DNA from 4 places in the Saccharopolyspora sp. 6V genome. Region 1 is predicted to be linked to each of the others. Evidence: riboswitches for the same ligand, from Rfam matches in the RefSeq annotation. Region 1 holds a riboswitch; each other region holds the start of a gene.
The links. A riboswitch is a leader RNA that binds a small molecule or an ion and turns the genes downstream of it on or off. The one in region 1 is predicted to bind cobalamin.
Positions count from the first base shown of each region.

Region 2: another riboswitch for cobalamin. It lies ahead of cobN (cobaltochelatase subunit CobN); the one in region 1 lies ahead of LCD35_RS08315 (hypothetical protein).
Region 3: another riboswitch for cobalamin. It lies ahead of metE (5-methyltetrahydropteroyltriglutamate--homocysteine S-methyltransferase); the one in region 1 lies ahead of LCD35_RS08315 (hypothetical protein).
Region 4: another riboswitch for cobalamin. It lies ahead of LCD35_RS17605 (ABC transporter substrate-binding protein); the one in region 1 lies ahead of LCD35_RS08315 (hypothetical protein).

Region 1 covers NZ_JAIUKB010000036.1:41,484-50,445, forward strand. The annotation lists gene LCD35_RS08295 (ribokinase) at 1-587, shown strand, start outside; gene LCD35_RS08300 (GntR family transcriptional regulator) at 610-1,281, shown strand; gene LCD35_RS08305 (2-hydroxyacid dehydrogenase) at 1,358-2,332, shown strand; gene LCD35_RS08310 (DUF3558 family protein) at 2,575-3,099, shown strand; cobalamin riboswitch at 3,294-3,479, shown strand; gene LCD35_RS08315 (hypothetical protein) at 3,633-4,490, shown strand; gene LCD35_RS08320 (PLP-dependent cysteine synthase family protein) at 4,487-5,590, shown strand; gene LCD35_RS08325 (MFS transporter) at 5,587-6,843, shown strand; gene LCD35_RS08330 (CoA transferase) at 6,972-8,453, opposite strand; gene LCD35_RS08335 (acyclic terpene utilization AtuA family protein) at 8,440-8,962, opposite strand, start outside.
Region 2 covers NZ_JAIUKB010000203.1:607-9,568, forward strand. The annotation lists gene cobN (cobaltochelatase subunit CobN) at 1-3,147, opposite strand, end outside; cobalamin riboswitch at 3,270-3,402, opposite strand; gene cobG (precorrin-3B synthase) at 3,656-4,876, shown strand; gene LCD35_RS29010 (precorrin-8X methylmutase) at 4,873-5,520, shown strand; gene LCD35_RS29015 (precorrin-2 C(20)-methyltransferase) at 5,529-7,076, shown strand; gene LCD35_RS29020 (cobalt-precorrin-6A reductase) at 7,064-7,801, opposite strand; gene LCD35_RS29025 (cobalt-precorrin-5B (C(1))-methyltransferase) at 7,825-8,907, shown strand; gene LCD35_RS29030 (hypothetical protein) at 8,915-8,962, opposite strand, start outside.
Region 3 covers NZ_JAIUKB010000048.1:39-3,624, reverse strand. The annotation lists gene LCD35_RS10640 (VCBS repeat-containing protein) at 19-666, opposite strand; cobalamin riboswitch at 852-1,093, shown strand; gene metE (5-methyltetrahydropteroyltriglutamate--homocysteine S-methyltransferase) at 1,223-3,511, shown strand.
Region 4 covers NZ_JAIUKB010000086.1:20,984-29,945, forward strand. The annotation lists gene LCD35_RS17575 (aminotransferase class I/II-fold pyridoxal phosphate-dependent enzyme) at 1-535, shown strand, start outside; gene LCD35_RS17580 (PLP-dependent aspartate aminotransferase family protein) at 535-1,734, shown strand; gene LCD35_RS17585 (dihydrodipicolinate synthase family protein) at 1,751-2,632, shown strand; gene LCD35_RS17590 (MFS transporter) at 2,629-3,804, shown strand; gene LCD35_RS17595 (ABC transporter permease) at 3,779-4,585, opposite strand; gene LCD35_RS17600 (ABC transporter permease) at 4,582-5,541, opposite strand; gene LCD35_RS17605 (ABC transporter substrate-binding protein) at 5,538-7,061, opposite strand; cobalamin riboswitch at 7,155-7,322, opposite strand; gene LCD35_RS17610 (hypothetical protein) at 7,589-8,323, shown strand; gene LCD35_RS17615 (hypothetical protein) at 8,693-8,962, shown strand, end outside.

The DNA.
Region 1 (8,962 bases):
ACACGATCGTCTTCTGCGGCGGCGCGAACGACGAGTTCACCGAGCTCAGCGCCGCGGACGGGGCGGCGATCGCGACCGCGGACGTGCTGCTGCTGCAAGGCGAGGTTCCGGTGCCGGTGCTCGTCGAAGCCGCCGGGCTCGGCCGCACCGTCGTGCTCACCCCGGCCCCGGTGCGGGCGTTCCCCGCCGCACTGCTCGACGCGGTGGACGTGCTGGTGCCCAACGAGCACGAGGCCGCCGAGCTCACCGGTGAGCGGGACCCGGCCGCCGCGGCGCGCGCGCTGTCCACCGGCGGACGGTCGGTGCTGGTCACGGTCGGGGAGCGCGGAGTGGAGCTCGCCGCCGACGGCCGCTCGCTCGGGCGCGTGCCCGCCGTGCCGGTGTCCACCGTGGACACCACCGGCGCCGGGGACACCTTCGCCGGGGCGCTCGGCGCGCTGCTCGCGGAAGGGGCCGCGCTGCCCGAAGCCGCCCGGGTCGCCGCCGCGGCCGCCGCGCTCAGCGTCACCAGGACGGGCGCGGGCGGCATGCCGCACCGGCACGAGGTGACCGAGCTGCTGGCGGCGACCACTATTGTCCACGGTTGACGATGTGATCGAGGGAGGATGCATGTCCGACTCGCTCGTCCGCGCGGATTCGCTCGGGGAGCGGCTGGCCCGCACGCTCCGGGACCGGATCGTGCGCGGGGAGATCTCGCCGGGCACGCACCTCGTCGAGGACTCCGTGGCGGAGAGCTTCGACGTCAGCCGGGGCCCGGTCCGCGACGCGCTGAAGCTGCTGCGGCTGGAGAACCTGGTCGAACCGCAGCGCCGCGGGGTGCACGTGGTCGGGCTGAGCGCCGCGGACGTCCGCGAGCTCTACGCGATCCGGCAGGCCATCGAGACGCTCGCCGTGACCAGCGCCATCGGTCTCGGCGAGCAGCGCTCGGAGACGGGCATGCTCCGCGGGCTGCGCGGCATGTCCGAGACGGCCACGCCGCCCCGGGCCGCCGAGTTCGCCGAGCACGACCTGCGGTTCCACCGCGGCATCTACGAGGCCAGCGGCAACCGCAGGCTGCTGACGATCTGGCTGCAGATCGAGCCGCTGTTCGCCAGCATGCTCGCGGTCACCAACAGCGAGGACGAGGACCTGGGCCCGGTGTGCACCGCGCACGAGCAGCTGCGGTCCTCGATCGCCGACGGCGACGCGGCGCGCGCCACCTCGCTGCTCACCGCGCACCTGGCGGGCTCCGAGGAGCGGATGCTCGCCGCGCTCCAGCGCATCTGGGCCGCCACTTCCTGACACCACGCGGAACCCGGCTCCTCGCCACCGGCGGGGAGCGGGTTCCGCGCGCCCGGAACACCCCGAGAGAGGAACCATGACCGGTCACATCGTCAGCTTCTACGACCTCAACGACATCACCGAGGCGTCGTTGCGCGAGCACCTGCCGGACCTGCCCGGGCTGCGGATCACCGAGATCGGGCCGGAGCAGGACCCCGCCGCCCACCTGGACGCGCTGGCCACCGCGACGATCGTGCTGGCCCCGCTGGAGAAGGAGCGGCGGATCGGCGCCGAGCTGCTGGACGCGATGCCGCGCTGCGAGCTCGTGCAGTCCGTCGCGGTCGGCTTCGACGGCGTGGACCACCTCGCCGCGGCCGAGCGCGGCATCCCGGTGGCGAACCTGCCCGGGTTCAACGCCGACGCGGTCGCCGACTGGACGGTCGGTTCGCTGCTGTACCTGCTGCGGCACTACGCGGCCGGGCACCGCAAGGTGGAATCCGGCGGCTGGGGACCGGAGGGGTTGCGCGGCCGCGACCTGGCGGCGCTGACGGTCGGCATCCTCGGCTTCGGCAACATCGGGCGCGCGGTGGCCCGTCGCCTGGACGGCTTCGGCGCCCGGGTGGTGGTGCACGACCCGGTGCCGTCCGAGCCGGGCCGGGAGTACCTGCCGCTGGCCGAGGCGGTGGCCGCCTCGGACGTGCTGAGCCTGCACCTGCCGCTGAACACCGCCACCCACGGCCTGGTCGGTGACGAGCTGCTGGCGCGGATGCGGCGCGGCGGCTACGTGCTCAACGCGGGGCGTGGCGGCGTCCTGGACGAGCGGGCGCTGGTGCGGGCCCTGGATTCCGGGCAGCTGGCGGGCGCGGCGCTGGACGTGTTCGAGCAGGAACCGCTGCCCGCGGACTCGCCGCTGCGGGGCCGCTCGGACGTGCTGCTCAATCCGCACACCGCGGGCGTGACCTGGGACGCCTACCACAACCTCCGCGGGAGGTTGTTCGCGAAGCTCGCCGCCGTGCTGACCGGGGAGCGGCCCGCCGACGTGGTCAACGGGGTCGAGCCGCGCCCCCGCTGAAGTTGGCGGGTTCTCGTCATCGGGGGCTGTTTTCGGGGGTGGGAGCGCCGGTGGTCCTGGTCCGCTCGGGGCAGCCGGTGCGCCGGGCCGGTCGCTCGATTCTTGGGCGCTACGGCCGAAACCGCGTTGCTGCCGGAGCCGCCCGCTGGACGCACGGGACATGATCAGCGCGTCCAGCGGGGAGGGCGCGAGTTCTCCGGATCGACCCGATCCGGACCGGATCAACGGCAGGCGTGATGAGTGTGAACGAGAAGGTTGCGGTGCCCCGCATCGGCGCGGTTCGGCTCGGCTCGGTCGGCTTGGCCGTCGTCGCCGCGCTGTCGCTGGCGGGATGCGGCGGCGTGCAGGTCGACTCCCCGAAGGACGCGAGCGGGGAGAAGCCCTGCGACCTGGTGCCCGAGCAGACGGTGCACGAGCTGGGATTCCACCTGGGCGGCAAGGAGAGCGCGGGCGCGTGCACCTGGAGCACCCCGCGGGACAGCGTGCGGCTGGAGGTCGGTGTGGTCGCGGACCGGTCGCTGCAGGACTTCCAGGACGCGGCCGAGGAGTACTCCGACTTCGGCGAGCTGACCATCGGCGGGCACCCGGCGGTGCGCGCGAACTCCGGTGACCCGAAGGCCGACGGCACCTGCGAACTGGTCGTGGCCGCCGACTCGGACCAGGCGGTGTCGGCGAAGTCGAAGATCCCCAGCGGTGCCACCGCCGACCCGTGCGAGCTGGTGGAGCGGGCCCTCGACGCGGCCGTCCCCTCCTGGCCCGCCGCCTAGCCGCCGGGCGCACGGCGAGGTCGCGGTGATCCCGCGTCCGGTGAGGTGGCAGCACCGGGCGCGGGAGCCGGAGTCGCCGATGTCATATTCGCGAACGGCGATGCGTGCGCCGGTGTCCGCCACCTGCGGCGACACCGGTTCCGCCGACCGCGGTGCGGGTTCCGGGCGGTGGCCGCGGCCTTGACATCGGCCACCGGGGCTGCGAACTTCTGAGCCGTTCGAACGACGGTGTGCAGGAAGCCGGTGCGAATCCGGCGCGGTCCCGCCACTGTGAGTGGGGAGTCGTCCTCCACCCGAGCCACTGCCGGTCCCCGGCGGGAAGGCCGGAGGCCGGTGCCGATCCGCGAGCCAGGAGACTGGCACCGTCGTGCCGATTCGTGCGGGGTCGCGGAGCCCCGGAGGAGGTACGTGGTGTCGCGCATCGCCGCATCGCGCCGGGAAGTCCGGCAAACCGTCCACATCGGACACTAGTCGTCCCCGCGGGTTCGTCCCGCCGCTGTGCGTTCCGTTCCGGTTCCAGCTCGGGGAGACACGTGCGTCCTGCCACCACCACTGATCAGTCCTACGTGGACTCGCTGGTCGAGTCCGCGCTGTCCGGCCACGTCCGCGATGCGGGCGGGAACGGCCCGGCGGAGCTCTCCGCCGCCGTCGCGTTCCTGACCGTGCAGGCCGCCCGGCACACCGGCCGCGGCACCGGCTACACCAACACCGTGCTCAGCGTCCGGATCGCCGACGCCGTCGGCTCGTGCGCCGTCGAACCCGGCGCCCTGGACGAGGACGCGGTGCGCGCCGCCGTGGGCCGCACCGCGGCCGAGCTGCTGCGGCACCCGCTGCTGCCGGTGCGGGTCGCGGCGCTGGACGCCTACCTCGCCGCGCTCACCCCGCACCCCGCGCACCCGCTGTCCCGGCAGGTGGTGATCCCGGCGGGCGACTCGCTGGCCAAGTCCACCGCCCGCGCCCGCGCGGTCGCCGCGATCACCGCGGTCCCCGATGGCGGCCGGGTCGCGGTGATCGGCGTGGTGAACTCGCTGCTCGCCGCGCTGCGGGACCGCGGCCTCGACTACGTGCCCTGCGACCTCAAGGGCGGCCGCACCGAGTGGGACGAGCCGATCCGCACCGACCACGCCGCCGCGATCGACGGCGCGGACGCGGTGCTGGCGTCCGGCATGGTCCTCGGCAACGGCACCTTCGACGACATCGCCGCGACTTGCGCCGCCCGCGACCTGCCGCTGACCCTGTTCGCGCAGACCGGATCCGCGGTGCTGCGGGAACTGCTCGGCGGCCCGGTGCGCGCGCTGTCGGCGGAGCCCTACCCGTTCTTCTGGCTCTCCGGCGAGGACACCACGATCCACACCTACGAGGCCGCCCGCGCCACCGAGGTCGTGCGGTGACGGGTCGCGCGCCCGCCCGCTGCGACTCGCCCCTGGACCTGATCGGAGGCACCCCGCTGCTGCGGGTCGCCGCGCCGATCGCGTTCCCGCACCCGGGTTTCTGGGCGAAGCTGGAGAGCACCGCGCCGGGCGGCATGAAAGCCCGCGCCGCGCACGCCATGCTCACCGCGGCCCGAGCCCGCGGAGAACTGCGCCCCGGCGGGACGGTCGTCGAGTCCACCAGCGGCACCCTGGGCATCGGCTTGGCGTACGTGGGGACCGCGCTGGGCCACCCGGTCGTCGTGGTCGCCGACGCGGAGCTCGACGGGCAGACCCGCGCGCTGCTCACCGCGCACGGGGTGCGGGTGGAGCTGGTGCGCGACCCGCACCCGGTGGGCGGCTGGCACCCCCCGCGGCTGGACCGGGTGCGGGAGCTGCTGGCCGAGCTGCCCGGGGCGTACTGGCCGGACCAGTACAACAACCCGGACAACGTCACCGGCTACCGCGCGCTCGGCCACGAACTGCTGGACCAGCTGCCGGACGCGCAGGTCGTGGTGTGCAGCGTCGGCACCGGCGGGCACAGCGCCGGCATCGCGCGGGCGCTGCGCGAGCGCGCCCCCGGGGTGCGGCTGGTCGGGGTGGACGCGGCGGGGTCCGCGGTGTTCGGCGACCCGGTGGCGAAGCGCCTGATGCGCGGCCTCGGCAGCAGCATCCACCCCGGCAACGTGGACTACGCGGCGTTCGACGAGGTGCACCTGGTCGGCGCGGCGGAGTCCGTCGCGGCCTGCCACCGGCTCGGGGCCGGCGCGTTCGTCACCGGCGGCTGGAGCACCGGCGCGGTAGCGCTGGTGGCGTCCTGGTGCGCCCGGGAGCTCGGCGCGGACCAGGTGGCCGCGGTGTTCCCGGACGGGCCGCACCGCTACTGGGGGACGATCTACGACCCGGACTTCCTCGCCGCGCAGGACTTCCCGGAACCCGCCGCCGAACCGGTGGACGCGGACGGCATGCCGTCCGAAGTGGACAGCAGAACGACGTGGAGGAGGTCGCGCAAGGTGGTCGATCCGTGTGCCCGGCGAGCCGACGGCCCGGCGGAATGCCCGGTCTGCGAGGTGCGGCCGTGAACCGCGCCGCGTTCGCCCGGTTGTCCCCGGCGGCGAAGCTGCTGGTGATCAACCAGTTCGGCATCAACATCGGCTTCTACATGCTGATGCCGTTCCTGGCCGCGTACATGAGCGGGAACCTCGGCTACGGCGCCGCCGTGGTCGGGCTCGTGCTCGGGGTGCGGAACCTGAGCCAGCAGGGCATGTTCCTGCTCGGCGGCACCGCGGCGGACCGGCTCGGCTGCCGGCCGATGATCATCGCCGGTTGCGCGTTGCGCGTGGTGTCGTTCGGCCTGTTCGCCGTGTTCACCACGCTGCCCGGCCTGTTCGCCGCCGCGATCCTCACCGGCCTGGCGGGGGCGCTGTTCAACCCGGCGGTGCGGACCTACCTGATGCACGAGGCGGGGGAGCGGCGCGCCGAGGTCTTCGCCGTGTTCAACGTGTTCCAGCACGCGGGCACCCTGGTGGGGCCGCTGCTGGGCGCGGCACTGCTGGCGGTGGACTTCCGGGTCATCGCACTGGTGGCGTGCGTGGCCTTCGCGGTGCTCACCGGCGCGCAGCTGCTGGTGCTGCCGCACCGCGAGGTCGAGCCGCAGCGCCAGAGCGTGCTGGGCAGCTGGCGGGAAGTGGTGCTGAACCGGCGGTTCCTCGGCTTCACCCTGGCGCTGTCGGCGTACTTCGCGCTCTACAACCAGCTCTACCTGACGCTGCCGCTGGAGGCGCAGCGGGTGTCCGGGGTGGCGTGGTCCATCGCCGTCGTGTTCGGGGTGTCCACGCTGATCGGCGTGTTCGGGCAGGTGCGGATCACCGAGTGGTGCCGGGCGCGGTGGAGCTCCGGCCGGTCCATCGTGGTCGGCCTGGCCTGCATGGGCGGCTCGTTCGTGCCGATCCTGCTGGCCGCACCCGTGCTGCCGGAACGGCTGCCCGTCGGCGGCATCGCCGGGACGGTGCTGGCGTTCGTGCCCGTGGTGCTCGCGATCGTGCTGTTCACCGTCGGGCAGGCGATGACGAACCCGTTCGCGATGGAACTGCTTCCCGCGGTCGGCAGCGAACGCCTCGCCGGCACCTACTACGGCTTCTACTACCTGGTCTCCAGCCTGGTCGCGGCCGCGGTCAGCTGGCTGGCGGGCGCGCTGCTGGACGCCTTCGCCGAGCCGGGGATGCGCTGGCTGCCGTGGGCGGTGCTGGTGCTGGTGGGCTTGGCCGGCAGCGCGGGCACCCGCCTGCTGGAACGCCGGGGAGCGCTCACCCCCACCACCCCGGCCGAGGCCTGACCGCCCGAGGACCAAGCGGGTCTCGGCCCTCTCCTGTCAGCGGCGAAGCCGCTGAGCCGCCGACCACGTACGCAGGTCGACCACCCGCCACCCGAGTGCTGAGCAACCCGAGTTCGACCACCCGCAGCTCAGCGGTCTAGCCATTCCGGGCGGGAAGAGCCTCGGGGGACCAGAACGGTGCGGTAGTGGCCGGGGGTCGCGGACATCCGGACCTGGTCGGTGACGCCCTGGTAGTGGCCCAGCGGCGTCTCGGCGGTGAACGTCTCCGGGTCGAGGTAGGCGTGCCGGGCGTCGCTGCCCGCGGTGGCCGCCGCGTACTCCTTGTCGAACACGCCGAGGCTCAGGATCCAGAGCGCGGCGCGGGTCAGCGACACGTGCACCCGGTAGCTGCCGCCGTCGACGGCGCGGCGGGCCAGCGCCTCGGCCACCCCGGTCGCCATCAGCCAGGACACGATGTAGTCGTTGACCACCAGGATCGGCGGCAGCGCCGGCGTCTCCCCGTCGCCCTCCAGGTTCATCATGCCGGTGAGGCTGCCCGCGGTCTGGTCGAAGCCGACGCGCCCCGCCCACGGCCCGCGCTCGCCGTTGAGGGTGGTGGTGGCGTGGACGATGCCGGGCCGGGCCTCGGCGGCCTGCTCGGCGGAGAGCCCGATGGAGTCGAGGAAACCGGGCCTGCGGTTGGCGAAGAACACGTCCGCTCCGGCCAGCAGCTCCCGGATGCGCCGCGACCCGTCTGCGCCGTAGGGGTCGACGGTCGCGGAGCGGGTGCCGACGTTCGCGGTCACGTAGGTGGTGTCGTGCTCCATCTCGCCGGGCCGCCACAGGTTCAGCACGTCGGCCCCGTGCAGGGCGAGGGCGCGCCCCACCCCGGCTCCGGCGATGACGTGGCCCATGCCGAGCGCGCGGATGCCGTCCAGCGGCGAGCCACCGCCGGTGAGCGGTTCCGGTTCGCTCTCGCCGATCTTGGTGATCTCGATCAGCGGCAGGTCGGCGAGGGCGTCGCGGTAGTGCGGTTCGGCGAGCAGTTCCTCGGTGCTGCGCAGCATCGGCAGCACGGTGCCCGCTTCGACGGCCGCGTTCTCCAGGTCGAGCGCGTTCCAGCCGGAGATCGCCTTCGCGACGGCCTGCGCGTCGTCCGGGACACCCAGCAGCTTCTGCGCCGCGATCTTGATCTTCGGGTAGGGGTTGAGCGGCATCACCCAGCGGTCGTCGGCGGTGCGGTAGAAGGCGAACCCGAGCGCGTTCGACGGGTTCGCCGCCGAGGCCGCCGGGTAGCCGTTGACCAGCTCCCACCGGCGGTCGTAGAACGGGCACAGCCGGTGCGGCGCGGACCGCAGGTCCACCTCGATGTCCTGGCCCTCGCCGCCGCGCAGCCGCCACAGCTTCGCGATCGCCGCCGACTTCGCGGCCAGTGCGATCGCCGAACCCCCGCCGAGGCGCAGGGTGCTGGGCACCACCGGGTCCGCGCCGTGGAAGGTGATGGAGCCGCCGGTGTCCGCGGCGCTCATGCCGACGCCGCCGAGCACCTCCGCCAGCTCGCCCGCCGGATCGAACTCGTCCGAAGTGGACGGTTCGGCCACCGCCTTGGTGACGCGGTCAGTCAGCGACATGGTTCCCTCCTCCGTCCGGTAGCAGTTCCACCGGGATGAGCACGTGCTTGGCCCGCAGGTATTCGCCCACGGCCTTGCCTACCTGGTCGACGCGCAGGTTCGACGAGCCACCGGTGCCGAGCAGTCCGCGCAGCACGAAGTGCACGGCCCGCAACTCCGGGAACTCGTGGCGCACCACGTCCAGCCCGGCGCACTCGGGCAGCAGCTCGCGCAGCGCGGCGGTGGACAGGGTGTCCCGCAGCCACGGCCACGCCCGCTCCTCGGCGACCCAGACGCCGACGTTGCTGTTGCCGCCCTTGTCACCGCTGCGCGCGTGCGCCAGCGTCCCCAGCGGTGCCGACCGGGTCTCGCCGAGCTCCGGCGCGGCCGGTTCCGGGTGGACGGGCTGGGCGCCCGCGGCTTCGGTGCGGACGGGCGGCTTCACGTCCACTTCGGACCCGTCGGCGAACCGGACCCGGTGCGGCACCTCGGACATCGGCAGCAGCGCCGGCCAGTGGTCGATGCGCGGC
Region 2 (8,962 bases), on a different contig from region 1:
GCCGCCGTGGTACTGGAAGTAGTCGTCGGAGTCGGCGATGTCGTGCTCGCGGGTGTCGACGTTCTTCGCCGCCACCGAGATCCGCTTGTAGGCGGATTCCATGTCGCCGCGCGCCTCGGTGCCCTCCAGGCCGCGGCCGTAGGCGTAGCCGCCCCACACCGCGTACACCTCGGCGAGGTCGGTGTCGTCGCGCCAGTTCTTGCTGTCCATCAGCGGCAGCAGACCGGCCCCGTAGGCGCCGGGCTTCGAACCGAAGATGCGCGTGGTGGCGCGGCGCTCGTCGCCGTGCCCGGCCAGGTCGGCCTGCGCGTGGGCGCGCACGAAGTTCTGCTCGTCCGGCTCGTCGAGCGCGGCGACCTTGCGGACCGCGTCGTCGAGCAGCGTCACCACGTGCGGGAACGCGTCGCGGAAGAACCCGCTGATCCGCACCGTCACGTCCACCCGCGGGCGGCCCAGCTCGTCGAGCGGGATCACTTCGAGCCCGTTGACGCGCCGCGACGCCTCGTCCCAGGTGGGCCGCACGCCCAGCAGCGCCAGCACTTCCGCGATGTCGTCGCCGGAGGTGCGCATCGCCGAGGTGCCCCACACCGACAGGCCCACCGAGCGCGGGTACTCGCCGGTGTCGGCGAGGTAGCGCTCGATCAGCGAATCGGCGATGGCGTGCCCGGTCTCCCAGGCGAGCCTGCTCGGCACCGCCTTCGGGTCCACCGAGTAGAAGTTCCGGCCCGTCGGCAGCACGTTGATCAGGCCGCGCAGCGGGGAACCGCTCGGGCCCGCGGGCACGTAGCCGCCGTCGAGGGCGTGCAGCGTCGCGGTCATCTCGTCGGTGGTGGCGTCCAGCCGCGGCACCACCTCGGTGACGGCGAACTCCAGCACCCGCACCACGTCGTCCGGCGCGTCGCCCAGCACCGAGCGGCACACCTCGACGACCGCGCCGAGCTCCCAGCCGCGCTCCTCCAGGCCCGCGACGAGCGCGTGCGCGGAGGTCTCCACGTCGTCCACGGTGCCGCGGGCGACGCTGCCGTCCTCCAGCATGCCCAGCGCCTCGCGCAGGCCGGGCAGCGCACCGCTCTGCCCGCCCCACACCTGGCGGGCGCGCAGCATCGCCAGCACCAGGTTCACCCGCGCCTCCCCGGTCGGGGCGGCGCCGAGGACGTGCAGGCCGTCGCGGATCTGCGCGTCCTTGATCTCGCACAGCCAGCCGTCGACGTGCAGCAGCATGTCGTCGAACTCGGCCTCGTGCGGGCGCTCGTCCAGGCCGAGGTCGTGGTCGAGCTTCGCGGCTTGCATCAACGTCCAGATCTGGCTGCGGATCGCGGGCAGCTTCGCCGGGTCCATCGCCGAGATCTGCGCGTGCTCGTCGAGCAGCTGCTCCAGCTTCGCGATGTCGCCGTAGCTCTCCGCGCGCGCCATCGGCGGCACCAGGTGGTCCACCAGCGTCGCGTGCACCCGGCGCTTCGCCTGGGTGCCCTCGCCCGGGTCGTTGACCAGGAACGGGTACACCAGCGGCAGGTCGGCCAGCGCCGCGTCCGGTGCGCAGGACGCCGACATGCCCGCGGTCTTGCCGGGCAGCCACTCCAGGTTGCCGTGCTTGCCGAGGTGCACCATCGCGTGCGCGCCGAACTCGTCGGTCATCCAGCGGTAGGCGGCCAGGTAGTGGTGGCTCGGCGGCAGGTCCGGGTCGTGGTAGATCGCGATCGGGTTCTCGCCGAACCCGCGCGGCGGCTGCACGACCACGACCACGTTCCCGGCGCGCAGCGCGGCCACCACGATCTCGCCGTCCGGGTCGTGCGAGCGGTCCACGAACTGCTCGCCCGGCGGCGGGCCCCAGTGCTGCTCGACGCTCTCCCGCAGGTCCTGCGGCAGCGTGGCGAACCAGTCGGCGTAGCGCTTCGCGGGGATGCGCACCGGGTTGCCGGACAGCTGCTCCTCGGTCAGCCAGTCCGGGTCCTGGCCACCGGCGGCGATCAGCGCGTGCACCAGCGCGTCGCCGTCCTGCGCGGCCACGCCGGGCAGCGCGTCCGGGCCGTCCGCCGGGCCGATGTCGTAGCCGGCCTCGCGCAGCCGCCGCAGCAGGCCCACCGCGCTCGCCGGGGTGTCCAGGCCGACGGCGTTGCCGATCCGGGAGTGCTTCGTCGGGTACGCCGAGAGCATCAGCACCAGCCGCTTGTCCGCGGCGGGCACGTGCCGCAGCCGCGCGTGCTTCACCGCGATCCCGGCGACGCGGGCCGCGCGCTCCGGGTCGGCGACGTACACCGGGAGGCCCTCGGCGTCGTTCTCCTTGAACGAGAACGGCACCGTGATCAGGCGGCCGTCGAACTCGGGCACCGCGACCTGGGTGGCCATGTCCAGCGGGGACAGGCCCTCGTCGTTGTCCTCCCACGCCTCGCGGCTGGAGGTCAGGGTGAGGCCCTGCAGGATCGGCACGTCCAGCGCGGCGAGCGCGCCCACGTCCCACGCCTCGTCGTCGCCACCGGCGGAGGCCGTCGCGGGCTTCGTGCCGCCCGCGGCCAGCACCGTCACGATCAGCGCGTCCGCCTCGCGCAACGTGTCCAGCAGGCCCGCTTCGGGGGCGCGCAGCGAGGCGCAGAACACCGGCAGCGCCTGGCCGCCCGCGTCCTCGATCGCCTCGGACAGGGCGTGCGCGAACGCGGTGTTGCCCGCCATGTGGTGCGCGCGGTAGTAGAGCACCGCGACCTTCGGGCCTTCGGTCCGGCGCGGGGTGCGCTCCAGCAGGCCCCACTTCGGCGTCTCCACCGGCGGTTCGAAGCCGTGGCCGGTGAGCAGCACCGTGTCGGACAGGAAGTTGAACAGCTGCGCCAGGTTCTCCGGCCCGCCCTGCGCGAGGTAGCCGTGCGCCTGCGAGCAGACGCCGCCGGGCACCGTGGAGCACTCCATCAGCTCGGCGTCCGGGGCCTGCTCACCGCCGAGCACCACGACCGGGCGCGGTCCGGCGAGCAGCGCGTCCAAGCCCTCCTCCCACGCGCGGCGGCCGCCGAGCAGCCGCACCACCACGAGGTCGGCGCCCTCCAGCAGCGGCGGCAGGTCGTCCACGCCGAGCCGAGCCGGGTTGCCGAGGCGGAAGTCCGCACCGCTGGCGCGTGCGCTGAGCAGATCGGTGTCCGATGTGGACAGCAGCAGGATCATGCGGCACGCTCCCGGCTGAGCAGGGACGCGGGCGTGCGGACAGGACGCATGGTCAACCTTCCTCGGGGTCCTCGCCCCGGAGTCGTCGGCACCCGGTGTGGCACCGGGCGGTGGCGGCGCCGGAGTGTCCTGGCTCCCGGATCGGCGCTCGCTCCGGCCTTCCCACCCGCGCGGCGCGCGGGCAGTGGCCTCGTACTCGGAGTCCGCTCCCCGGTGACAGTGGCGGGACCGCGCCGGACTCGCACCGGCTTCCTCCGCACGTCGCCGCCGACAACTCTCCGCAACGGGGCGATCGTTCGTCAAGTGGCCGATCGTGCGCACGCGGGAGAGATCCCGCACTCGGCCGGTCCGGCCGCCCGGTGAGGCGCATCGCGTTTTGCGGACGCGATCCGGGCGGGACGTAGTATCGACGGTCGCCGGTGCGCCCCCGAGTCCGCGCACCCCGGACAGCGGCGCCGTGCGCTGCGAGTTCCGGACCAGACCACGATCGACGAGAGCGGGGACGAGCGTGCCGCGACGAGCCGGACCCGACGCGTGCCCCGGCGCGCTGCGGGTGCACGAGGCCGCCGACGGGGGACTGGCCCGCGTCCGGGTGCCCGGCGGGCGGCTCGCGGCGCGGCAGGTGCGGGCGCTGGCGACCGCGGCCGCGCTGGGTGACGGCGGCTGGGAACTCACCTCGCGGGCGAACGTCCAGGTCCGCGGCCTGTCCGCGGCGGCGGTGCCGGAGTTCGCCGACCTGCTCGGCGCGGCCGGACTGCTGCCGTCGCCGACGCACGAGCGGGTGCGCAACGTCGTCGCCTCGCCGCGCACCCGCCCGGGGGCGCTGGACGTGCGCGCGGTGGCGGTGGAACTGGACGAGCGGCTGCGCGCCGACCCGGAGCTGGCGGAGCTGCCCGGCCGGTTCCTGTTCACCGCGGACGACGGCGGCGGCGAGGTGACCGCGCTGGGCGCGGACGTCGCGCTGCACCCGGCGGACGGCTCGGTTGCGGTGCTGCTCGCCGGGGCCGACCTCGGGCTGCGGGTGCCCGCGGCCGACGCGGCCCGCGCCGCGGTGCTCGCGGCCGCCGCGTTCCTCGCGGAGCGGGACCGGCTGGGTGCGGAGAGCTGGCGGCTCGCGGAACTGCCCGGCGGCGCGGAGCGGATCGCCGGCCGCGTCCGGGAGGAATTCCCCTGCACCCCGGCGGAATCCGTGGTCACGCCCGGTGATCCGGTGCGCACGCACGCCGAGCTGGGCGTGCTGGCCCGCGACGACGACCGGGTCGACCTCGCCCTCGGCGCACCGCTGGGACGGCTGGACGCCGCGCAGATCGCGGTGCTCGCCGCGCAGACCGAAGAGATCGCCGCCCGGACCGCCGCACCGCACCCGCTGCGGCTCACGCCGTGGCGCGCGCTGCTGCTCACCGACGTCCCCGCGGCCGAGGCGCCGCGCAGGCTCGCCGAGCTGGCCGCCGCCGGGTTCCTCACCGACTCGGGCGCGCCGCTGGCCGGGGTGACCGCCTGCACGGGCAGCCCCGGCTGCGCGAAGTCCCTCGCCGACGTGCGCGCCGACGCGCTGCGCACCACCCGGCCCGGCCCGCTGCCGGTGCACTGGGCGGGTTGCGCGCGCCGCTGCGGCCGACCGGCCGGGCCAGGAGTGGAAGTGCTGGCCACCGAGGCCGGCTACGAGGTCGGCGGCCGTGCCGCCGGCGATACGTCCGCCGCGCTCGACGCGGCACGGAGGGCAGTGTGAACACCGCAGACAGCACCGGCGGCTACGAGTACGTGCGCGACGGCGCGGAGATCTACCGCCGTTCGTTCGCCACGATCCGCGCTGAAGCGGAACTCGACGGCATGCCACCGGAAGTCGCCCAGGTCGCCGTCCGCATGATCCACGCCTGCGGCATGGTGGACCTGGTCCGCGACATCGCCTGGTCGCCGCGCGCGGTGCTCGCCGCCCGCGAGGCGCTGCGCGGTGGCGCACCGGTGTTCTGCGACGCCGCCATGGTCGCCGCGGGCGTCACCCGGGGCAGGCTGCCCGCCGACAACGACATCCTCTGCACCCTCGGTGACGAGCGGGTCCTCGGCCTCGCCGCGGAACTCGGCACGACCCGCAGTGCGGCCGCGATGGAGCTGTGGCGGGACCGGCTGGACGGGTCCGTGGTGGCCGTCGGCAACGCGCCGACCGCGCTGTTCCGGCTGCTGGAGATGGTCGACGCGGGCGCGGGCAGGCCCGCCGCCGTGCTCGGGCTGCCCGTCGGGTTCATCGGCGCCGCCGAATCGAAGCAGGCCCTGGCCGACCACCCGGCGCTGGAGCACCTGGTGGTGCACGGCCGCCGCGGCGGCAGCGCGATGGCCGTGGCCGCCATCAACGCGATCGCGAGCGAACAGGAGTGAGCAGCACCGTGGAGCAGGCAGGCAGGTTGTTCGGCGTCGGGCTCGGCCCGGGAGATCCGGAGCTGGTGACGGTCAAGGCCGCCCGGCTGATCGGCGAAGCCGACGTGATCGCCTACCACAGCGCCCGGCACGGCCGCAGCATCGCGCGTTCCGTCGCCGCCCCGTACCTGCGGGACGGCCAGGTCGAGGAACCGCTGGTGTACCCGGTGACGACCGAGACCACCGACCACCCGGGCGGCTACCAGGGCGCCATCGACGAGTTCTACGCCGACGCGGCCGAACGCCTCGCCGCGCACCTGGCCGCGGGCCGCACCGTGGCGCTGCTGTGCGAGGGCGACCCGTTCTTCTACGGCTCCTACATGCACATGCACAAGCGGCTGGTGGGCCGGTTCGAGGTGGCCGCGATCCCCGGCGTGACCTCGGTGAGCGGGGCGGCGGCGATGCTCGGCAGGCCGCTGGCGGAACGCGACGAGGTGCTGACGGTGCTGCCCGGCACGCTCGACCCGGACGTGCTCGCCGAGAAGCTGGCGGGCACCGACGCGGCGGCGGTCATGAAGCTGGGCCGCACCTTCGACGGGGTGAAGGCGGCGTTCGAGAAGGCGGGCCGGCTCGACGAGGCCTACTTCGTGGAGCGCGCCACCACCGACCGGCAGCGGTTGCTGCCGCTGGGCGAGGTGGATCCGGCGTCGGTGCCGTACTTCTCGCTGGCGCTGCTGCCGAGCCCGGTGAACGCGGACAGCCCGCTGAACCTGACCGACGCGTCCGGGGTACCCGTTTCCGCTGCGGCGCAACGGGAAACTCCCGAGCCCGCGCCGACGGCGAGCACCGGCGAGGTCGTGGTCGTCGGCCTCGGCCCGGCCGGTCCGCAGTGGACCACGCCGGAGGCGCACACCGCCGTCGCCGCCGCCGACGACCTCGTCGGCTACGGCCCCTACCTGGACCGGTTGCCGACGAACCCGCGGCAGCGCAAGCACGCCTCGGACAACCGGGTGGAGGCCGAGCGCGCCGAGTTCGCCCTGGACCTGGCGCGGCGCGGATCCCGCGTCGTCGTGGTGTCCTCGGGCGATCCGGGCGTGTTCGCGATGGCCAGCGCCGTGCTGGAGGTCGCCACCGAGGAGCGGTTCGCGGAGGTGCCGGTGCGGGTGCTGCCCGGCCTCACCGCGGCGCAGGCGGTGGCGAGCCGGATCGGCGCGCCGCTGGGCCACGACTACTGCGTGCTGTCCCTGTCGGACCGGTTGAAGCCGTGGGAGGTCATCGTCGAGCGGCTGGCCGCGGCGGCGAGGGCCGACCTGGCGATGGCCATCTACAACCCGGCCTCGCGCAGCCGCACCTGGCAGGTCGGCGCCGCCCGCGACGTGCTGCTGGAGCACCGCTCCCCGGAGACGCCGGTGGTGATCGGCCGCGACGTGGGCGGGCCGCAGGAGTCGGTGCGGGTGGTGCCGCTCGGCGAACTCGATCCGTCCGATGTGGACATGCGCTGCCTGCTGCTGATCGGCTCGTCCACCACGCGCTCGGTCGGCGGGACGGTGTTCACGCCGCGCCGCTACCCGGCGTGACGCAGCCGTTCCACAGCGGCGGCCACGGTCCCCACCACGGGCACCGGTGGTTCCGGCGGCCGCCGCACCAGCACCACCGCGACGCCCAGCAGCCGGGCCGCATCCAGCTTCGGACGGGTCATCGGGCCGCCGCTGTCCTTGGTGACCAGCACGTCGATGCGGTGCTCGCGCAGCAGCGCCACCTCGTCGTCGAACGCGAACGGGCCGCGGGCCAGCAGCAGCTCGGTGCGCGGCGGCAGCGGCGGTTCCGGTGGGTCCACGGCGCGCACCAGGAACCGCAGGTCCAGGTGCGCGAACCGGTGCACGCCCTGGCGCCCGGTGCTGAGGAAGATCCGCTCGCCCAGGCCGGGCAGCGCGGCGGCGGCCTCGTCCAGCGAATCCACCAGGTGCCAGTGCGGTTCCGGTTCCCAGCCGGGTCTGCGCAGCACCAGCAGCGGCAGGCCCGCCAGTGCGCAGGCGAGCACCGCGTTCGAGGTCATGGCGGCGGCGAACGGGTGCGTCGCGTCCACCACCTCGTCGATGCGTTCGGCGCGCAGCCACGCGGCGAGGCCCTCGGCACCGCCGAAACCGCCGATCCGCACCTCGCCCTCGGGCAGCCGCGGGTCGCGCACCCGGCCCGCCAGCGAGGAGATCACGTGCACCGCCGGTTCGCCGCCGAGCCGGGCGGCGAGCTCGCGGGCCTCCGCGGTGCCGCCGAGCACCAGCACTCGCCGCACCTCGACCATGCGGCCAGCCTAGGCGGTGCGCTATGACCGGCCAGGCGCTGCGCTACGGCTGGACGACCGGCGCCTGCGCCACGGCGTCCACCGCCGCCGCCTACACGGCGCTGCTCACCGGCGGGTTCCCCGATCCGGTGGGCATCGTGCTGCCGAAGGGGCACCGCCCCGAGTTCGCCCTCGCCAAGGAACGCCTCGGCGCCGGGTCGGCGATGGCGGCGATCGTCAAGGACGCCGGGGACGACCCGGACGTGACGCACGGCGCGCTGGTGTCGGCCACGGTCCGCCCCGCCGAACCCGGCGCCGGGGTGGTGTTCCGCGCCGGTCCGGGCGTGGGCACCGTGACGAAACCGGGCCTGCCGCTGCCGGTGGGCGAACCGGCGATCAACCCGGTGCCGCGCGAACTCATCCGCGGCGTCGTGCGGCAGGTCGCCGCCGAGCACGGCGGCAGCGGGGACGTGGTCGTGGAGATCTCCGTGGAGAAAGGGGAGGAACTGGCGCGGCGCACCTGGAACCCGCGCCTCGGCATCCTCGGCGGCCTGTCCATCCTCGGCACGACCGGCGTGGTGGTGCCGTACTCGTGCTCGGCGTGGATCGACAGCATCCGCCGCGGCGTGGACGTGGCCCGGGCCGCCGGGCTGGAGCACGTCGCCGGCTGCACCGGCAGCACCTCGGAGAAGCACGTCGACCGCACCTACGGCCTCGCGCCGGAGGCGATGCTGGACATGGGCGACTTCGCGGGCGCGGTGCTCAAGTACCTGCGGCGCCACCCGGTGCCCCGGCTGACGATCGCGGGCGGCATCGGCAAGCTCGCCAAGCTCGCCGACGGGCATCTGGACCTGCATTCGAAGCGGTCGCAGGTGAACTTCGCGCTGCTGGCCGGGATCGTGCGCGACGCGGGCGCCTCCGCCGAGTTCGCCGAGAGCATTCGCGGCGCCAACACCGCGCTGGACGCGCTCACCCGCTGCCAGGCCGAGGACATCCCGCTCGGCGACCTCGTCGCCGCCCGCTCCCGCGACTTCTGCCTGACCACCCTCCAGGGTGCCCCGATCGACGTCGAGGTCCTGGTCATCGACCGCGCGGGCACCCTCGTCGGCCACGCCCCGTTCCGCTGACCAGCGCCTACCGCATCGAGCGCCGGGCGGCTTCGGCGAAATCGGGGACGACTTC
Region 3 (3,586 bases), on a different contig from region 1:
CCCCCCCACGGCTCCCCCTCAGGAGCAGGATTCGGGCTGCACCCGCAGCACGTCGTCGTCCTTGCCGACACCGGTGAACGAGTAGTCGTCGACCGGCGTGGCCACGCCGTCGCGCACCTCGTAGGCGACCCGGGAACCGTCGTAGGAGGGCTCCGTCGTCTGGCTCTCGTTCGACGCGGCCAAGGTGATCAGGACCCGGCCGTCCGAGCCCGCGGGCGCGCACTCGTAGCCGAGGCGGGCACCGATCCCGCCGCCTTCGTTGATCTTCAGCGGCTCGCCGTCCTGCGTCTTCAGCTCGCGCGGCGCGCCATCGGCACCCAGGTCCCACACGCTGAACCAGGTGGTGTTCGCGCCGACGGACTCCGTCACCAGCAGTTCCTGCCTGCCGTCGCCGTTCACGTCCAGCACCCGCATCGGCTGGGTGCCGAAGGACGGGTCGCCGGTCAGCACGGCCTCGGTCGTACGACCGTCCACAGTGAACTTGAGCGACTGCTTCGCCCCGTCCCCGATGGCGGACAGCTGCGCGGTGTCCGGAGTTCCGTCCCCGTTCAAGTCCACAACGGACGTCTCGCTCGAGTCAGCGGCGGCGATCCCTGCCGGCACCAGCGCCATCGCCGCCACGGCCAGCGCACCGATGCCCACACCCGCCCGAATACCGCTCTTCACCACAGCCGGTTCCTCCCGATCGCTTCGTCGCACCGGGACGGAAGAAATCCGTCCCGCCCCCTCACCTGTTCACAAGACGCACCACCGCGCGGCAGGTTGCCCGCGGCTCGAAAAACCTTCCGGCGGTCGTCGCGGCGCCCGGGTGATCCGGACGGCAGGGCCTTGTCTTCCCGCCAGAAGCAAGTAGCCTCCGAAGTGCTGGTGGTTCGCACAGCCCTGCGAAAGCGGGGGTGCGCGAGGCAAGAGGGAACCCGGTGGAAATCCGGGACTGCCCCGCAGCGGTGAGTGGGAACGAACGCCGTCACCGGTCGCCACGACCGGTCACAGCACTGAGCGCGAGCTCGGGAAGCGACGGCCAGTAGAAGACCCCGGTTCCACCGGGAAGCGCCCACGAGTCCGAAGACCTGCCGCCGGTGCGCGCGTCCTGCGTGACGCGCGCTGTTGCGAGGTCTCGCGGGAAGACCTGGACGAACGAGCCGCCGCGTGCGGCCACGTGTGCCCGGATCCTGCCCGCTCGACCTCGCAGAACTGCCGTCCAGCTCGCGAGGAGAGAGCGTTGACCAGCACAATCGGATCCACCGTGCTCGGGTTCCCCCGGATCGGTCCGAACCGGGAACTCAAGCGGGCGTTGGAGAGCTACTGGAAGTCCCGCACCGGCGAAGCGGAACTGCGCGAAGTCGCGCGCACGCTGCGCACCGACACGTGGCGTTCGCTGCGCGACGCCGGGCTGGACTCGGTGCCGGGAAACACCTTTTCCTACTACGACCAGGTCCTCGACGCCGCCGTCACCTTCGGCGCGGTCCCGCCGCGCTTCGCCGAACTGGGCCTGAACCCGCTCGACACGTACTTCGCGATGGCCCGCGGCGTGGAATCCGCGCCACCGCTGGAGATGACGAAGTGGTTCGACACCAACTACCACTACATCGTCCCGGAGATCGGCCCGGACACCGAGTTCCGGCTGTCCGACCAGACCGTCGTCGACCAGTACCACGAGGCCGCTGAGCTGGGCATCAAGACCCGCCCGGTCGTCGTCGGACCGCTGACGTTCCTGCTGCTGTCCAAACCGCAGGACGGCGCGCCCGCCTCGTTCCGCCCGCTGGACAAGGTCGACGAGCTCGTCACCGCCTACGCCGAACTGCTCGGCGAGCTGCACCGGGCCGGGGTCGAATGGGTGCAGCTGGACGAGCCCGCGTTCACCGCGGACCGCTCGCAGGCCGACCTGGACGCGCTGCGCGCCGCCTACCAGCGGCTCGGCGAGCTCTCGGAACGGCCGAAGATCCTGGTCGCGTCCTACTTCGGCGACCTCGGGGACGCGCTGGGCGTGCTCGCCTCCTCCCCCGTCGAAGCCGTCGGCGTGGACCTCGTCGCCGGGCAGCGCACCGTGGACGAACTCCCGTCGGTGCCCGGGCTGCGGGAGAAGACGCTCGTCGCGGGCCTCGTCGACGGGCGCAACATCTGGCGCACCGACCTGGACAAGGCGCTCACCACCGCCGCCACCCTGCTCGGCCTCGCCGGGGAGGTCGCCGTCAGCACCTCCTGCTCGCTGCTGCACGTGCCCTACGACGTCGACGCGGAAACCGACCTCGACCCGCAGGTCGCGTCCTGGCTGGCGTTCGCCGCGCAGAAGGTCGGCGAGGTCGTCGTCCTCGACCGCGCGCTGCACCAGGGCCGCGACACCGTCGCCGAGCAGCTCGACGACGCGCGGCGGCGCATCGCCGACCGCGCCGGAGCCGACCGGGTGCGCAACAACCGGGTGCAGGCGCGGCTCACCTCGCTCAAACCCGAGCACGCCCAGCGCGGTGACTACGCGAACCGGCTCGCCGCACAGCGCAAGTCGCTGCGGCTGCCGCCGCTGCCGACGACCACCATCGGCTCGTTCCCGCAGACCACCGACGTGCGCAAGGCCCGCGCCGCGTTGCGCTCCGGAAGCATCGACCACGCCACCTACAAGCAGCGGATGCGCGACGAGATCGAACGCGTCATCCGGCTGCAGGAAGACCTCGGACTCGACGTGCTCGTGCACGGCGAACCCGAGCGCAACGACATGGTGCAGTACTTCTCGGAACACATGGACGGGTTCGCCAGCACGCACAACGGCTGGGTGCAGTCCTACGGTTCGCGCTGCGTCCGGCCACCGATCCTCTACGGCGACGTGTCCCGGCCCGAGCCGATCACCGTGGAATGGGCCAAGTACGCGCAGAAACTCACCGCCAAGCCGGTGAAGGGCATGCTGACCGGGCCCGTCACCATCCTCGCCTGGTCCTTCGTGCGCGACGACCAGCCGCTCGGCATCACCGCCGAGCAGGTCGCGCTCGCCATCCGGGACGAGGTCAAGGACCTGGAGAACGCGGGCATCCGGGTGATCCAGGTCGACGAGCCCGCGCTGCGCGAACTGCTGCCGCTGCGCTCCTCGCAGCACCAGGAGTACCTGGACTGGGCGGTGCGCTCGTTCCGGCTCGCCACCTCCGGGATCGCCGAATCCACCCAGATCCACACCCACCTGTGCTATTCGGAGTTCGGCGACGTCATCAACGCCATCGTCGACCTGGACGCCGACGTCACCAGCATCGAAGCCGCCCGGTCCCGGATGGAGGTCCTGGACGACCTCAACGCCGTCGGGTTCGGCCGCGGCGTCGGACCCGGTGTGTACGACATCCACTCGCCCCGGGTCCCGGAAGCCGGGGAGGTCACCGACCTGCTGAAGGCCGCGCTCGCCGCGGTGCCCGCCGAGCGGCTGTGGGTGAACCCCGACTGCGGCCTCAAGACCCGCGGCTACGCCGAGGTCGAGACCGCGCTCAAGAACGTGATCAGCGCTACGGCGGCCGTGCGCCCGGCTGCCGGCTGATCCCGAAGCCGGGGGTGGGTGGTCGCTCTTCCCACCACTGCCCACCCCCGGCCCCCGATCCAGGTCGAGTGAACG
Region 4 (8,962 bases), on a different contig from region 1:
CTCCGCCCGCGCCTACCACCGCATCACGCCCGCGGACGCGCCGCGCTGGGCCCTGGTGCGGTCGGTGTCGAAGTTCCTCGGCCCGGACCTGCGGCTCGCGTTCGTGCTGTGCGACCCGGGCAGCGCCGCGCGGCTGAGCACCCGGTTGAGCTCCTCGGCCGGGTGGGTGAGCCACGTGCTGCAGCACCTGGTGTCGGCGCTGCTGCACGACCCGGGCACCGCGCGGTTGCTGCGCCGCGCCCGCGACCGGTACGCGCGGCGGCTGAGCTCGCTGACCGGCGCGCTCACCGAGCAGGGCGTGGAGCTGCCCGCCGGGGACGGGCTCAACGCGTGGATCCCGGTGGGACGGCGGGAAGAACGGCTCGTCCGGGAGCTCGCCGCGCGCGGCTGGGCGGTGCGCGGCGGCTCCGGGTTCGCGGTCACCGGACGCGGTGCGGGGGCGCTGCGCGTGACCTCCTCGACGATCACCCCGCGGCGGGCGGCGGAGTTCGCCGCCGACCTCGGCGCGCTGCTGCGCACGACGAAGGGAAGCTGATGCCCGACAAGCACGATCCGGCCACCGTCTCCGACGCGACGTGGGCGGTGCACGGCGGCAACGCCACCGACGCCTCGGGGGCGCTGCGCACCCCGCTGGTGCTGGCCAACTCCTACCTGCTGCCGGAGGACCCGTCGCAGCTGTCCTGGTCGGACCCGAACACCCGGATCTACGCCCGCAACGGCAACGTCAACCAGCACGCGCTGGAAGCGAAGCTCGCCGCGATGGACGGCGGCGAGTCGGCGCTGGTGTTCGCCAGCGGGGTCGCCGCGCTGCACGCCGTGTTCTTCACGCACTTGCGCGCGGGCGACCACGTGGTCGTTTCGGCGGTGACCTACGAGGCGGTGTGGCGGTTGTTCGCGGAGCTGCTGCCGAGCCGCTACGGCATCGAGGCCACGTTCGTCGACACCACCGACCTGGACGCGGTGCGCGCGGCGATGCGCCCTGCGACCCGGCTCGTGCACGTGGAGACCATCGCCAACCCGACGACCGCGGTCACCGACATCGCAGCGGTCGCCGAGATCGCGCAAGCGGCGGGGTCACTGCTGAGCGTGGACGGCACGTTCACCCCGCCGCCGCTGTACCGGCCGCTCGCCGACGGGGCGGACCTGGTGGTGCACTCGCTGACGAAGTTCATCAACGGGCACGGCGACGCCATGGGCGGCGCGGTCATCGGTTCCCGCGAACTCGTCGCGCGGATCCGGGCGGACGCGGGCGTCGACGTCGGCGGCGTGCTCGCCCCGTTCAACGCCTGGCTGATCATGCGGGGGTCGGTGACGTTGCCGCTGCGGCTGCGCCAGCACCTGGCGAACGCGCAGCGCATCGCCGAATTCCTGGACGCCGAGCCGCGGATCGCGTTCGTCGCCTACCCCGGGCTGCCCGGGCACCCGCAGCACGAGCTCGCGGCGCGGCAGTTCGGCGGCCGCGGCTGCGGGGCGGTGCTGGCGTTCGCGCTGGACGGCGATCCGGCGGTGCAGAACCGGTTCACGGCCGCGCTGCGGGTGATCACCTCGGCGGTGTCGCTGGGGCACGACGAGTCGCTGATCGTGCACGTCGCGGCCGGGGCGCGCGGCGGCGACGAGCACTACCCCGAGCAGTTCCAGCGCTACGGCCACCTGCGGCTCGCAGTCGGGCTGGAGGACGCCGACGACCTCATCGCCGACCTGCGCGGCGCGCTCGACGCCGCGCTGCCGGCCTGACCTCCGAGGAGGACGCATGTTCACCGGACTCAGCGCGTTCCCGCTGACCCCCGTCACCGACCGAGGCGTCGACGAAGCCGCGTTCGCGGGGCTCGTCGAACGGCTCGCCACCGCCCCCGTCGACTCGATCACCGCGCTCGGCTCCACCGGCAGCTACCCGTACCTGGACCGGGCGGAGCGCGCCCGGGTCGCGCGGCTCGCCGTGCGGCACGCCGGGGACGTCCCGGTGCTCGTCGGCATCGGCGCGCTGCGCACCCGCGAGGTGCTGGCGCTGGCCGAGGACGCGCAGGAGGCCGGGGCGGCGGGCGTGCTGCTCGCCCCGGTGTCGTACCAGGCGCTGACCGACGAGGAGGTGTTCGGGCTCTACGCGGACGTCACCGCGGCGCTGTCGGTCCCGCTGGTGGTGTACGACAACCCGGGGACCACGCACGTCACGTTCACCGACGAGCTGCACGCGCTGATCGCGGCGCTGCCGAACGTCGCCTCGGTCAAGATCCCCGGGGTGCCGGAGCCGGTGGACCGCGTCTCCCGGTTGCGCGGCCTGCTGCCGGAGCCGGTGACGATCGGGGTCGCCGGTGATCCGCTGGCCGCCGAGGGCATCCTCGCCGGGTGCCGGGCCTGGTACTCGGTGCTGGCCGGGACGGTGCCGGAGGCCGCGGCGGCGATCGCGCGCCCCGCGTTCGCCGGGGATGCCGCCGCGGCGACCGCGGAATCGGACCGGTTGGCGCCGCTGTGGGAGCTGTTCGGCCGGTGCGGCAGCCTGCGCGTGGTGTCCGCGATCGCCGAGGAGCTCGGGCTCGTCGCGCACCCGAACCTGCCGCGCCCGGTGCTGGGCCTCCCGACCGCGGAGCGCGCGGAGGTGGCGCGGCTCGTCGACCTGCTCGACCTGCGACGTTGACCACGGCCGTCCGGGGCGGGCTCGCCCGCTACGCGGTGGCCGCGACGCTGGCCCGCACCTCGGACGGGGGTGCGGTGGTGGCCGTCGTGCTGCTGGTGCACGACACCGGTGGCCCCGGGTGGCTGGCGGGCGCGCTCGGCGCCTGCACCACCGCGCCGCACCTGCTCGGCCCGTTCGTCGCCCGGGTGCTGGACACCGCGCGCGACGGGCGGCGGGTGATCGCCGCCGCCAGCGCCGCGCACGGTGCCGCGCTCGCGGCGGCGGTGCTGCTGCTGCCGGTGGCGCCCGCGCCGATGCCCGCCGTGCTGCTGGTGGCGGCCGGCTCGCTGGGGCCGCTGCTGACCGGGGGCATCAGCAGCAGGCTGCCCGCGATCGCCGGGACCGGCCGCACCGCGCAGCGCCGGGCACAGGGCTGGGACGTCGCGACCTACGGCATCGGCGGCACGGTGGGGCCGACGGTCGTCGCGGCGGTCGCGGCGTGGAGCTCGCCGCTGGTGGCGGCCCTGGTGCTGACCGGTGGGGCGGTCGTCGCAGCCGGGTTCGTGCTGCTGCTGCCCGCGGCGCCGCCGCCGGCGAGCCCGGGTGCGGTGCCGCCCCCGGCCCGCACGCTGTTGCTGATGCTCGCTTCCGGGCCGCTGCGGCGGATGCTGCTGCTGACCACGGCGGTCGCGTTCGGGGTGGCGGTGCTGCCGGTGGCGGCGGTGGTGAGCACCGGTGGTGCCGCGGCCGGTGTACTGACCGCGGCCTACGGGCTGGGGAACCTGGCGGGCTCGGCGGGGGTGCTGGTGCGGCCGCCGTCCGGCGAGGCGGATCGCCTGGTGGTCCGGTCGGCGGCGGTGGTGGTGGCCGCGCTGGTGCTGATCGCGTCGGCACCGTCGTTCGGGTTCGCCGCCGCTGCCTACGCGGGCGCTGGGATCGCCAACGGCTACTTCTTCGCCGCGACGCTCGCCGCGCGCAGCGAGCACGCACCGGACGCGGCGCGCGGGCAGGTCTTCGTCTGGACCGGCGCGTTGAAGATCACCGCCGGGTCGGCGGGCACCGCGTTCGCCGGCGCTGCCACCGCCGCCTCGGCGCGGCTGCCGCTGGTGGTCGCGATCGCGCTGACCGCGCTGGTGGCGCTGGGCGTGCGGCTCGACCGCGGCCGGTTCAGCGCCGAGCGGGTCCCCCGGTGACCAGGTACCGGTCCACGAGCAGGTTGAGGCCGGTGCACAGCGCCACGAGCAGGCCCGCGGGCACCAGCACCGCGCACGGCTGCAGGAACAGCGCCTCCTGGTTGCGCTCCACCAGCACCGCCCAGTCCGCGGTGGCCGGGTCGATCCCGAGGCCGAGGAAGTTCGCCGAGGCCACCAGGTACAGCACCAGGCTCAGCCGCCCGCCCGCGTCCACCGCGACGGGCCCGAGCACGCCGCGCCCGACGTAACCGAAGTGCACCCGCCACCACGATTCCCCTTGCAGCGCCATGGCTTCCACCACGCCGCGCCGCCGGGCGCCGAGCGCCGCACTGCGCACGATCCGCACCACCGCGGGCAGCTGCAGCAGCGCGACGGCGACGACGAGCGCCGCCCCGGTCCGAGTGCCGGTCGCGGCCAGCACCATGAGCACCAGCAACCCGGGCAGCGCCAGCACCAGGTCCAGTCCGCGGGTCAGCCACCGGTCGACCCACCGGTGGGGCTGCCCGACGGCGGCGAGCGCCAGCGGCACCCCCACCAGGTAGGTCAGCACCAGCGCGCCGCCCGCCAGCACCAGCACCGAACCCCCGCCGTGCAGCGCGAGGGCCAGCACGTCCCGCCCGAGCACGTCGGTGCCCAGCGGGTGGTCCGCCCCGGGCGGCAGCAGCGGGACGTTCGCGGCCCGCACCGATCCGCCGCCCGGCAGCAGCCCGGCGAGCACCGGCCCGGCCAGCGCCGCCAGCAGCGGCACCCCGAGCAGCAGCCACCCGGCGGCGCGGCTCACCGCGCACCCGCCCGGAACCGCCGCGCCACCAGGTCGATGACCAGGTTGATGCCGATGGTGATCGCCGCGAACAGCAGCGCGTAGCCCTGCACCACCGGCAAATCGCGGGCCTTGACCGCTTCCACGAATCCGGAGCCGATCCCGCCGAGCGCGAACAGCGCCTCCACCACGACGACGCCGCCGAGCAGCCCGTCCACGGTGCGCGCCAGCTGCTGCAGCACCGGCCCGATGGTGTTCGGCAGCACGTGCCGCAGCACCACGTCGCGCTCGCCGAGACCGGCGCGGCGCACGTGGGTGGCGTACTCGGCGCCGTTCGCGGTGACCACACCGGTGCGGACTTGGCGGGCGAGCGCGCTGAGCTGCTTCGCGGCGAGCACGCCGACGGGCAGCACCAGCACCGCGGGCTGCGTCACCAGCGACCACCCGGACAGCCCGCCCGCGGTGGCCGGCAGCCAGCCGGCCCGCACCGCGAACACGCCGACGAGCAGCAGCGCCAGCGCGAACTCGGGCACCGAGTTCAGCAGCACCACCACCGAGTTCACCGCCCGGTCGAACCGGCTCCCGGCGCGCAGCCCGCTGCGCACGCCGAGCCACCCGGCCAGCGGCAGCACCACCAGCAGCGTCAGCGCGGTGAGCAGCGCGGTGGTGGCGGCGTTGCGGGTGATCTCGTCGAGGACGGGCCTGCCGGTGCGCAGCGAGGTGCCGAGGTCGCCGTGCAGCACCCCGCCGGCCCACTGCGCGAACCGCGTCCCCCACGGCTGGTCGAGCCCGAGCCGCCGCCGCAGCACCTCCACCTGTCCGGTGTCGGCGTGCTCGCCGAGCACGACCTGCGCGGTGTCGCCGGGCAGCAGCGCGGTCAGCGCGAACACGCCGACGGCGACCGCGGCGATCTGCACCAGCGCCACGCCGAGCCGGGGCAGCACCGCGGCGGACGCCCGCGCGGCGGGCGCGATCAACCCACGCTCACCCGATCGAAGCGGGCCCAGTCCAGCGAGTTCGGCGGCGCGCCCCGCACCCCGGCCACGGAGGTGGCGGTGGCGACGTTCCAGCCGCTGAAGCCCCACACCACGTTGCCGCTGTTCTCCCGGGCGAGCCGCTGCGCGCGCACCAGCAGGTCGGCTCGGCGGGCGTCGTCGGCGGTGGCCAGCGCCCGCCCGTAGAGCTCGTCGAACTCGGCGGAGCGGTACCCGGTGTAGTTGTTGCTCCCCGCGTCCGAGGTCATGCGCTGCCCGAGGAACGTCGGCACCGGCAGCGCCGCGGTCCGGGACAGCGAGGCGACGCCGTGCTCCTTGATGTCGGAGAAGTACGTTTCGGCCGGCCCGATCCGCGGCGACACGCGCATCCCCGTCTCGCCGAGCTGCTGGGCGATGAGGCTGGCGGCGGATTCGAAGTAGGGGTCGACGGAGCTGGTCTGCAGCTGCCAGCTCAGCCCGTCTGCCCCGGCTTCGCGCAGCAGCGCGCGGGCGGCGTCGACGTCGCGCGCGGGCGCGGGCAGGTCCGGCGGGTAGTACTTCAGCCCGGCGCCGAACAGGTCGTTGCCGAGCCTGCCCTGCCCGCTGAGCGCGATGTCCAGCAGCGCCTGCCGGTCCAGGCCGACGCGCACCGCCCGCACCAGCCGCGGATCGGAGAACGGCGGCCGGTCCACCTTCAGCAGCAGGGCCTGCATGGTGCCGAACGGCGCCGAGTGCACCCGCGCCCGGCCGCCCTGCTCCAGCAGCCGCACCGAGTTGGCGCTCACGTCGTGCGCGTAGTCGACCTGCCCGGACAGCAGCGCGTTGACCCGGGCGCTCTCCTGCTCCATGGGCACGAATTCCAGCTCGGCCGGGGTCGCGGGCCCGGACCAGTGCCGGTCGAAGCGGGCGAACACGGCGGTCCCACCGGGTTCGAAGGAGACGAACCGGAACGGGCCGGAGCCGACGGGCGCGGTGAAGTCGGTGGTGCCCGCGGGCACGATCTCGGTGGCGGGCGCGCCCCACGCCGACGGGAACTCGAAGTTCGGCGCGCCCAGCACGAGTTCCAGTTCGGTCGCCGAGATCGCCCGGCTGGCGCCGAAGTCGACGTCGGCGAAGTGCGAAGCGGACTGGGCCGCGGTGGCGTCGTCGGCGATGCGCCGGTAGGTGAACAGCACGTCCTCGGCGGTCACCGGCCTGCCGTCGTGGAATTCGGCCGGGCGCAACCGGATCCGCCACCGGGTACCGGTCGGGTCGGGCTGCCAGCTCTCGGCGAGCCGCGGCACCACGCTCATGTCGTCGGCGTAGCCGACGAGCGTGTCGAACAGCGCCTTCGCGCGGGCCTGGTCGACGAACAGCGAACCGGTGTGCGGGTCGAGCGATTCGGTGGCGCCACCGGCGGGGAACGCCAGCCGCAGCCTGCCCGCGCTCGCCCCGGAACCGCCGGCGCAGGAGACGAGGGGGACCGCGGCGATCGCTCCGGCCACGCCCGCGAGCAGCCGCCTGCGGCCGATCACGCCGCTCACGCGGCGCGGGCCGGTTCGGGAACAGCGGGGAAACCGGGCGTGTGCGGCGAATCCGGGTGCACTGCGTACCTCCTCCGGGGCTCCGCGACCCCGTGCGAATCGGTACGACGGTGCCAGTCTCCTGGCTCGCGGATCGACGTCGCGCCCGGCCTTCCCATCGGCTGCCCGACAGTGGCGCTGGTGGACGCGGCTCCCCGTTCACAGTGGCGGGACCGCACCGGATTCGCACCGGTTTCCTGCACACCGTCGCATTGGAACGACTCGTCAACTTTTCAGCCTGCGTCGTGCCTTGTCAAGGAAGTGTGAACCGCTCGGCATCCCGTCACCGCGGGTCGCGGTGCCGTCGCCCACCGCCCGCGCGCGGCGGAGCGGCCCGCCCGGTCTCCTCCGGAGAACGGTGCAGCACCCGTTGGGCGAGCGGGCGAGGGGATTCCCGCGTTCGGCAGCGGGGAGCGCGCGGAACCGCGGCGGCCGCCACCGCACCGGGCAGACTCACCGGCACCCGCCGACGACGACGAGGAGCCGCCATGCCCACGCCCGGTTTCCCACCTGGAACCCTGGACGCCACCGGTTATCCGATCTGGCTGTCCGAACTGGACGTGCCGGGTCCGAACCACACCGCGCACCTGGTGCGCGACCTGGAACCGGCGCGGGCGCTGGAGGTGCTCGGCGCGGACCCGGGTTCCGCCGCGGCGTGCACGCTGCCCGAACAGCGGCCGGACGAGTTCACCTCGCTGCCGCGCGCGGCGCTCGGCGATCCGCAGTGCCTGTCGGTGCTGCTGGCGACCCGCATCGGCGGCTGGACACTGGTCTTCGACGACGCGGACACCACCTTCCAGGTCGGCGGCCTGGACACGATGCGCGCACTGCTCGACGGGATGCGCACCGGGGACTGGTCCGCGCTGCAGGAGCCGGAGGTCCCGCGGCCCGTCCCGCGAGCACCGGCGGAAGCCCTCTCCGCGTCCGGCGGCCCGGCGGTGACGTTGCACGCCAACATCAGCGGGTTGCTCAGCCTCGACTACGCGGTGGACGGTTCGCGCGCGTACCGCACGACTTCCGACGACCTCGATCACGAGACCGCCGAACCACCGGCCGAGGTGCGCGCCGCCGCCGCGGCCGCCGGCATCGTGGAGCGCGCCCACCTGGAGCCGGGCGAGACCGACGAGGCCGCGGTGACCCGCATCGGCTGCGCGCTGGCCGGGGTGACGTGGACGATGGACGACCTGCGGGCGGCTCCGCTGCTGGCGGTGGCGCTGACCTGAGCGCCCGCGCCCCGCGTTCCCCTCGCGCGGTTCCGGGGCGCGTCGGCGGGTTCCGCAGCGGGTGGTCGCGCAATGGTGGGAAGCGCAGCGGGTGGAAGCGCAGCGGGTGGTCGCGCAATGGTGGGAAGCGCAGCGGGTGGAAGCGCAGCGGGTGGTGCCGCGACCGGGGATCCGGATCCGGGGAGACTCCCCCCGACTCTTTCGTCCACTGTGGACGAAATCTGCAGTCCGGCCATTCCGGAGAGCGGGACACGCTTGGAGCCGGAAGTCCGCGCACACGGCGAAGACCTCCACCTGACCGTACCGGGACGGAATTGTCGGTGCCCTGGGGCAAGGTGCCGAGAAGAACCGAACCGACTGGAGACGACGATGCCCGAACCCGCCTTCCCCGCCGCAGCACTGGATTCCGGGGGCCGCCCCGCGTGGATCACCGAACTCGGCGCGGAGGACCCGCACCAGATCGTGCACCTGGTGCGCGACCTCCAGCCGCGCGAAGCGCTGGAAGCGCTCGGGGCGCGGCTCGCGCACGCGCGCCCCTGCACGCTCCCCGAGGAGCGGGCCGACGAGCACTCCTCGCTGCCGCGCACCGCGCTCGGCGAGACCGACTGCGCCTCCGCGCTGCTGGCCGGGCGGATCGGC